Linked DNA regions of Blastococcus saxobsidens DD2. Each later gene encodes a partner of the first gene's protein in a complex. Links are inferred from orthologs where the notes say so. Each region holds a gene or a part of one and is shown on either strand. Other genes may lie near its edges. The genes, in order: BLASA_RS02145 and dnaN.

What was found.
Region 2: the proteins of BLASA_RS02145 (region 1) and dnaN are in contact, whole or in part, in a cryo-EM structure (PDB 8GIZ), measured with the Escherichia coli proteins. The link is inferred for Blastococcus saxobsidens DD2 from one-to-one orthologs.

The regions. Positions count from the first base shown.
Region 1 is NC_016943.1:459,895-463,202, reverse strand. Bases 23-3,018 are described here. They hold BLASA_RS02145 (DNA polymerase III subunit gamma and tau), read right to left. Parts: upstream 2,708-3,018; coding sequence 338-2,707; downstream 23-337. Other genes in these bases: BLASA_RS02150 (YbaB/EbfC family nucleoid-associated protein), read right to left, coding at 23-283. In the rest of the region: more of BLASA_RS02150, read right to left, coding at 1-22; BLASA_RS02140 (DMT family transporter), read left to right, coding at 3,172-3,308. UniProt on the Escherichia coli protein: Part of the beta sliding clamp loading complex, which hydrolyzes ATP to load the beta clamp onto primed DNA to form the DNA replication pre-initiation complex.
Region 2 is NC_016943.1:2,052-5,173, reverse strand. The notes cover bases 39-2,848. They hold dnaN (DNA polymerase III subunit beta), read right to left. Parts: upstream 2,119-2,848; coding sequence 958-2,118; downstream 39-957. Other genes in these bases: gnd (phosphogluconate dehydrogenase (NAD(+)-dependent, decarboxylating)), read right to left, coding at 39-878. In the rest of the region: more of gnd, read right to left, coding at 1-38. UniProt on the Escherichia coli protein: Confers DNA tethering and processivity to DNA polymerases and other proteins. Acts as a clamp, forming a ring around DNA (a reaction catalyzed by the clamp-loading complex) which diffuses in an ATP-independent manner freely and bidirectionally along dsDNA.

The DNA.
Region 1 (3,308 bases):
GGCTGGCGGTCAGCTCGTCCGCGGCGCGCTTGGCGTCCCGGACCGCGGCGACGACGAGGTCCTGCAGCGTCTCCAGGTCGTCGGGGTCGACCGCCGCCGGCGCGATGGTGAGCGCGGTGAGGTCACCGTCGCCGGTCATCGTGGCGGTGACCAGGTTGCCGCCGGCGCTGCCGGTGACCTCGGTGGCCGCCAGCTCCTGCTGGGCGGCGGCGAGCTGCTGCTGCATCTGCTGCGCCTGCTTCATGAGCTGCGACAGGTCGGGCTGCTGGCCTCCGGGGAACATGTCACGAGAGTAGGCCGCCGGTACGACGAGGCGACGGCGCGCCGCCCTGGCGTCTCAGCCGTCGACCGGCCGGGCGCCGAGCTGGGCCCGCAGCAGCTGCAGGGCCGCCTGCTCCTGGTCGACGGCGGGCTCCGGCTCGCGGTCGCCGCCCGAGGAGCTCTCCGCCGCGCGCTCGGCCATGAGCTCCCGCGCCTCGGCCGCCTCGGCCGCCTCGGCCGCCCGGGCCGCCTCGCGGACCGCCTCCGGGGCCGCCTTCGCCGAGCCGGCCGCGGCACCGGCCCCCTCCACCACGGCGTCCACCCGCCAGCGCACACCCAGCAGCTCGTTGAGCGCCGCGCGCAGCACGTCCTTGTTCAGGTCGTCGCCGAGCCGCCGGGCCAGCGCCGGCGAGGACGTCGAGAGGGTGAGGACACCGTTCGCCAGCTGGTGCACCTGGGCGTTCTTCAGCAGCGCCTCCGTGGTGCGCTTGTGCTTCTTCACCACAGCGAGCAGCTCCGGCCACACCCGCCGGACGTCGGTGGTGGTCAGCTCGCCGTCGGAGGCGGTCTCCGGTGGGTTCGCCGAGACCACGGGCGTGGGTTCGCCACCACGGGGGGCCGGCGCGGACTCCGCGGCCGCACGCGGCGGGGAGGCCGGCGGGCGTGGCTGCTCGAGCCGCGACTCGGCGGCGCGGACGGCGCCCGGCTGCGCGGCGTGCGGCCAGTCCTCGTCGTCGGTGGGCTCCGGCGGCAGCGGGATGTCTGGCTCGTCCACGACCTCCCGGGGATGCCGGCCGGGAGCGTCGGTGGCCGGTGCCGCGGCGGCTGCCGCCGGTGCGGACGGCTGGGGCGCCGCCGGGCGCGGGCGGCTGCCCGGCTGGGCCGTCTCCGGCCAGTCGTCGGTCGAGGCGGCCGACGGTGCGGCGGCGGGCGGCTTCGCACCGGGACGGGCGGTCTCCGGCCAGTCGCCTCCCGCAGCCGGAGCCGGTGCCGATGGCGCGGCGGCGGGGGGCGCCGCGGCCGCGGGACGTGCGGGGGCAGCCGGCTCCGGAGCCGGACTCGGCGCGACCGGTGGGGCCGGTGGGGCCGCCGGTGCGGCAGCCGGTCCCCCGGAGCCGGAGCGCTCGGTTCCCGTCTGCGACCGGCGGACGAACTCCCGGCGCGGGCCGGCCGGGTCGGGAGCGGGCGCGCTGTCCCGGGGCGCGGCCTCGCGCGCCGGAGCCTCCCGGACGGGGGCCGCTGCCGGCGCGACCTCGGCGCCGGGGCGGCCGGCGTGCTCGCCGGCGATCGACATGCGCCGCTCCAGGCGCTCCAGGCGTTGGAGGGTGGCGGCGGCGGAGCCGTCGGTGGCCGGCAGCAGCATGCGGGCGCAGACCAGCTCCAGGAGCAGCCGCGGCGCGGTGGTGCCGCGCATCTCGCCCAGGCCCTCGTGCACGGTGTCGGCCATCCGCGACAGCGTCGCCGAACCCAGCGCCTGGGCCTGGGAGCTCATCAGGTCCAGCCGGTCGGGCGGGCAGTCGAGCAGCCCGTTGCCGCCCGCGTCGGGAACGGCGTCGAGGACGATGAGGTCGCGCAGCCGGTCGAGCAGGTCGGTGGCGAAGCGCCGGGGGTCGTGGCCGGCCTCGACCACGCGGTCGACCGCACGGAAGACGCCGGGCGCGTCCTGGGCGGCCAGCGCGTCGATGGTCTCGTCGAGCAGCGCGTCGTCGGTGACGCCGAGCAGCCCGACCGCGGTCCGGTACGTGACGCCCTCGGGGCCGGCGCCGGCCAGCAGCTGGTCGAGGATGGACAGCGAGTCGCGCACCGAGCCGCCGCCGGCCCGGACGACCAGGGGGAACACGGTCGGCTCCACCTGCACACCCTCGGCCGCGCAGGTCTTCTCCAGCAGGGCGCGCAGCGTCGTCGGCGGCACCAGCCGGAACGGGTAGTGGTGGGTGCGCGAGCGGATGGTCGGGAGGACCTTCTCCGGCTCCGTCGTCGCGAAGACGAAGACGAGGAAGTCCGGCGGCTCCTCGACCACCTTCAGCAGGGCGTTGAAGCCCTGCGTGGTGACCATGTGCGCCTCGTCGACGATGTAGACCTTGTAGCGGCTGTTCACCGGCGCGAAGAACGCCCGCTCGCGGAGGTCCCGGGCATCGTCGACGCCACCGTGGCTGGCCGCGTCGATCTCCATGACGTCCAGCGAGCCCGGGCCGTCGGGGGCGAGTGCGATGCAGGACCCGCACACCCCGCACGGCGTGGACGTCGGCCCCTGCTCGCAGTTCAGCGAGCGCGCCAGGATCCGGGCCGACGACGTCTTGCCGCAGCCCCGCGGGCCGCTGAACAGGTACGCGTGATTGATCCGCCCGGCGTCGACCGCGTTCATCAGCGGGGTGGTGACGTGCTCCTGCCCGACCACCTCGGCGAAGGTCGCCGGGCGGTACTTGCGGTAGAGCGCCAGAGCCACGGCAGCAGGTTACGCGGGGCGTGAGACACCACAGCGGACGCGACCGCCGACAGTGTGGACCGATCGCGGAGCCCGGAGGGTTCCCGATCGGGACACGGGCAACGGCTCCGCACACCAGGGGGACGGCACCTGGCCGCGGTGCGGTCCGGAGGACCGCGATGTCATCGCGGTGTCGGCCGGAGGCCGGCAGAAGACAGGGACCCCCCGCGCACCCGCCAGAGCCCGCTTATCCTTGCTGCCTTCCGGCCCTGGGGAGGTTCACAGGGTGACGCCACACGAGGGGTCGCGCACCACTGTAGAGGAATCGGCCCGGCCGGTGCCGCACGCCCCGCTACGCTGCTTCCCGTGACGCCCCGCCTCCGCCTCGTGCTCCCGCCGCCCCGGTCCTGACCCGGAGCCATCCGCGCACCGGCGCGCCGCGCTCCGGAGACGAGTCCCCCACCGGAACCGGCACCTGGAGCGTCATGTCCACCCCCGACCTCACCGCGGACCGCGAGCGCCCGACCGCCGTCCCCGCCGCCGCCCGCCGCGGTTTCCCCCTCGTCGTGCTCGCCGCCCTCTGCTGGGGCACCTCCGGTCTCAGTGGCGCGGTGGTCGCCCG
Region 2 (3,122 bases), 460 kb from region 1 along the record:
TTCATCGTCGGCGAGTCGTCCTGGCGGGAGGAGAAGCGGGCGAACAGCGAGGCGGCGATGGTCGGCACGGGGACGGCGTTCTCGATCGCCTGCTCGACGGTCCAGCGGCCCTCGCCGGAGTCCTCGGCGTAGCCGCTGATCCCGTCGAGCTCCGGGTCCTCGTCCAGCGCCCGGACCAGCAGGTCGAGCAGCCAGGACCGGATGACCGTGCCCTGGGTCCAAGACGCGATGACGCCCGGGACGTCCTCGACGAGGTCGACGGCGGCCAGCAGCTCGTAGCCCTCGCCGTAGGCCTGCATCAGCGCGTACTCGATGCCGTTGTGGACCATCTTGCTGAAGTGGCCGGCGCCCACCGGCCCGGCGTGCACGAACCCGGCGCCCGGCATCTCCTGCCCGGACTCGTCGTGCGGTGCCGGCGGCTTGAGGGCGTCGAAGATCGGCTGTGCCTTGGCGACGTCCTCCTTGGTGCCGCCGACCATCAGGGCGTAGCCGTTCTCCAGGCCCCAGACACCGCCGGAGACGCCGGCGTCGATGTAGCCGATGCCCTTCTCGCGCATCATGACGTCGTGCACCTGGTCGTCGGTGTACTTGGAGTTGCCGCCGTCGATGACGACGTCGCCCGGGCTGAGCAGTTCGGCCAGCTCCTTGACGGTCGCCTTCGTCGGATCACCCGAGGGCACCATGACCCAGACCACCCGTGGTGCGCTCAGCGCCTCCACCAGCTCCGGCAGGCTCTCCACGTCGCGCTTGCCCGGCGCGCGGTCGTAGCCCACGACCTCGTGACCGGCGCGGCGCAGCCGCTCGGCCATGTTGCCGCCCATCTTGCCCAGCCCGATCAGCCCCAGCTGCACGATCCCGCCCTTCGTCGTCGTGGTCATGCTCGTGGTGGTCCTGCTCATCGTGCTCGCCGGGGGGAAGTCTCGCCTTCCGGGCCCGGTGACGTGGACGTTCGCCCGATCAACCCGGCAGCCGCACCGGCATGATCAGGTACCGGTAGCTGCCGGGGGGCGCGGCCGGGGCCGCCGGCTTGTCGTCGTCGGTCGACGGCTCGTCGACGCCGGATAGCACCGCGGGCTTGAGCGGGCTGGTGAAGTCCATCCGCGCGTGGTCGGTGTGCACGGCGGCGAGCCCGTCGAGCAGGAATGTCGGGTTGAAGCCGATGGTCAGCGGCTCGCCCTCGAAGTCGACGTCGCAGCGCTCCTCGGCCTGGCCCTCGTCGTCGCTGCCCCCGGCCCGGAGGGTGACCTGACCGGGGGTGAACTCGCAGCGCAGCGGCGTACCGCGCTCGGCGACCAGCGCGACCCGCTTGGCGGCGTCGGTGAACAGGCCGACCGGCAGCGTGGCGTTGGCCAGCGACTCGTTGGGCATGATCGCGCGGTACTTCACGAACTCGGCGTCGAGCAGCCGCGTCGTCGTCCGACGGTCCTTGCCGGACAGGCCCAGGATGCCCTCACCGGAGCTGCCCGAGGACAACGACAACGTGATCTCCGGGCCGCTGGTCAGCGTCTTGGCCGCCTCGGCGAGCGTGCGGGCGGGCACGAGCACGGCCGCCGACAGGCCGGAGGTCTCCGGCCGCCAGGTGAACTCGCGGACGGCGAGGCGGTAGCGGTCGGTGGCGGCCAGCGTGATCCGGTCGTCGTCGATCTCCAGGCGGACACCGGTGAGCATCGGGAGCGTGTCGTCGCGGCCGGCGGCGATGGCGACCTGTGCCACCGCCTCGGCGAAGACGTCGCTGTCGACGATGCCCGCGGCGGACGGCATCGACGGCAGGGAGGGGTAGTCCTCGACCGGCAGGGTCGGCAGGCTGAAGCGCGCGTTGCTGCAGGTGATGGCCAGGCGCGGGCCCTCGGCGGTGATCTCGACCGGGTGCGGGGGCAGCGCCCGGGTGATCTCGGCGAGCAGCCGGCCCGGGACGAGCACGCGACCGCTCTCGCTGGTCTGGACGTCGACCTCGGCGCGTGCCGACACCTCGTAGTCGAAGCCGGAGACCGACAGCAGGTTCCCGTCGGCCTCGAGCAGGATGCCCGCCAGGACCGGCACCGACGGCCGCGGGGGCAGGCTGCGCGCCGTCCAGGCGACGGCGTCGGCGAGCACCTCACGTGCCACCCGGAACTTCATCTCTCGACCCACCCATGTTCGGTCCGTTCCCGTGATCACCCGAGGGGTGACCGGTGCGGGCCCGGAGCTCGTGTTCGACGTGCAGCGGAGCGCGACGGCCCCGGTGCGGTGCTCATCGTGCCTGTTGCAGTGCCCCGTGGGGAAACCCCGGTCCCTCGATGGGTTCGGCGCTCCTGCTGCCGACCGTTCGGAAGCCCTGCCGGCGCAGCGTCCCCACCCAGGGTGTGGTTCAAGAATCTCTCGAGATAACTCCCTCATCCTCGTCATCACACGTGTGGAAGGTGGGGAACGAGCTCCTTTCCGCAGGTCAGCGGCCGAGTGGGGCTGTTGGCCCGTTGTGGGCGGTCAGCGTCCTCCTGTTGTCGACACGTGGACAGATCGACGGTTGTGCACCGGAGCGCGCGTCGGTCCACCTGCTGTCCCCTGTCTCTCCCCGTGGCGTCCCCAGGGGCGCCGGCCGTGCGCCGTGCCCGGCGGCCCGGTGCTCGACCGGGGGCGTGGTCCGATGGTGTTCGCGCAGGTCAGCCGGGAGGCGCGGCTGTTCCGGCGCGGGTGGGTGCAGCGGGCGGCGTCCCGGATGTGGTGGCCGCCGATCGGTCGCACGCGACTTTCCCCCAAGCTGTGCACATTCCTGGGGACAACTTCTCGATCTGTCGACGTCGACCGTCCCCGCCCCGGCGGGCGGCGGGCGCAGAACCGGCGATTCCGTCGTCCCCAGGGATCCACACAGGTGTGGACAACGACTTGTCGACCGGTGCGGGGCGTCGGCCGGCGCCCGTCCGGACGGTGATCGGCCCGGCTGCGCACCGTCACGGCAACCCCGCCATCCCGGAGGCTTCCGAAGAGGGTCGGAAAGGGCGCGCAGAAGACCGAGGGAGGGCGCATGGCCCCGGCAGGGCCGTGGCGACGGCGCAGGAGGAGCCGGGACGGCAGCGAGCCGCGGTGGACCGATCGCGGGGCCCGGAGGGCTCCCGATCGGGACATGGGCAGCGGCTCAATGCACC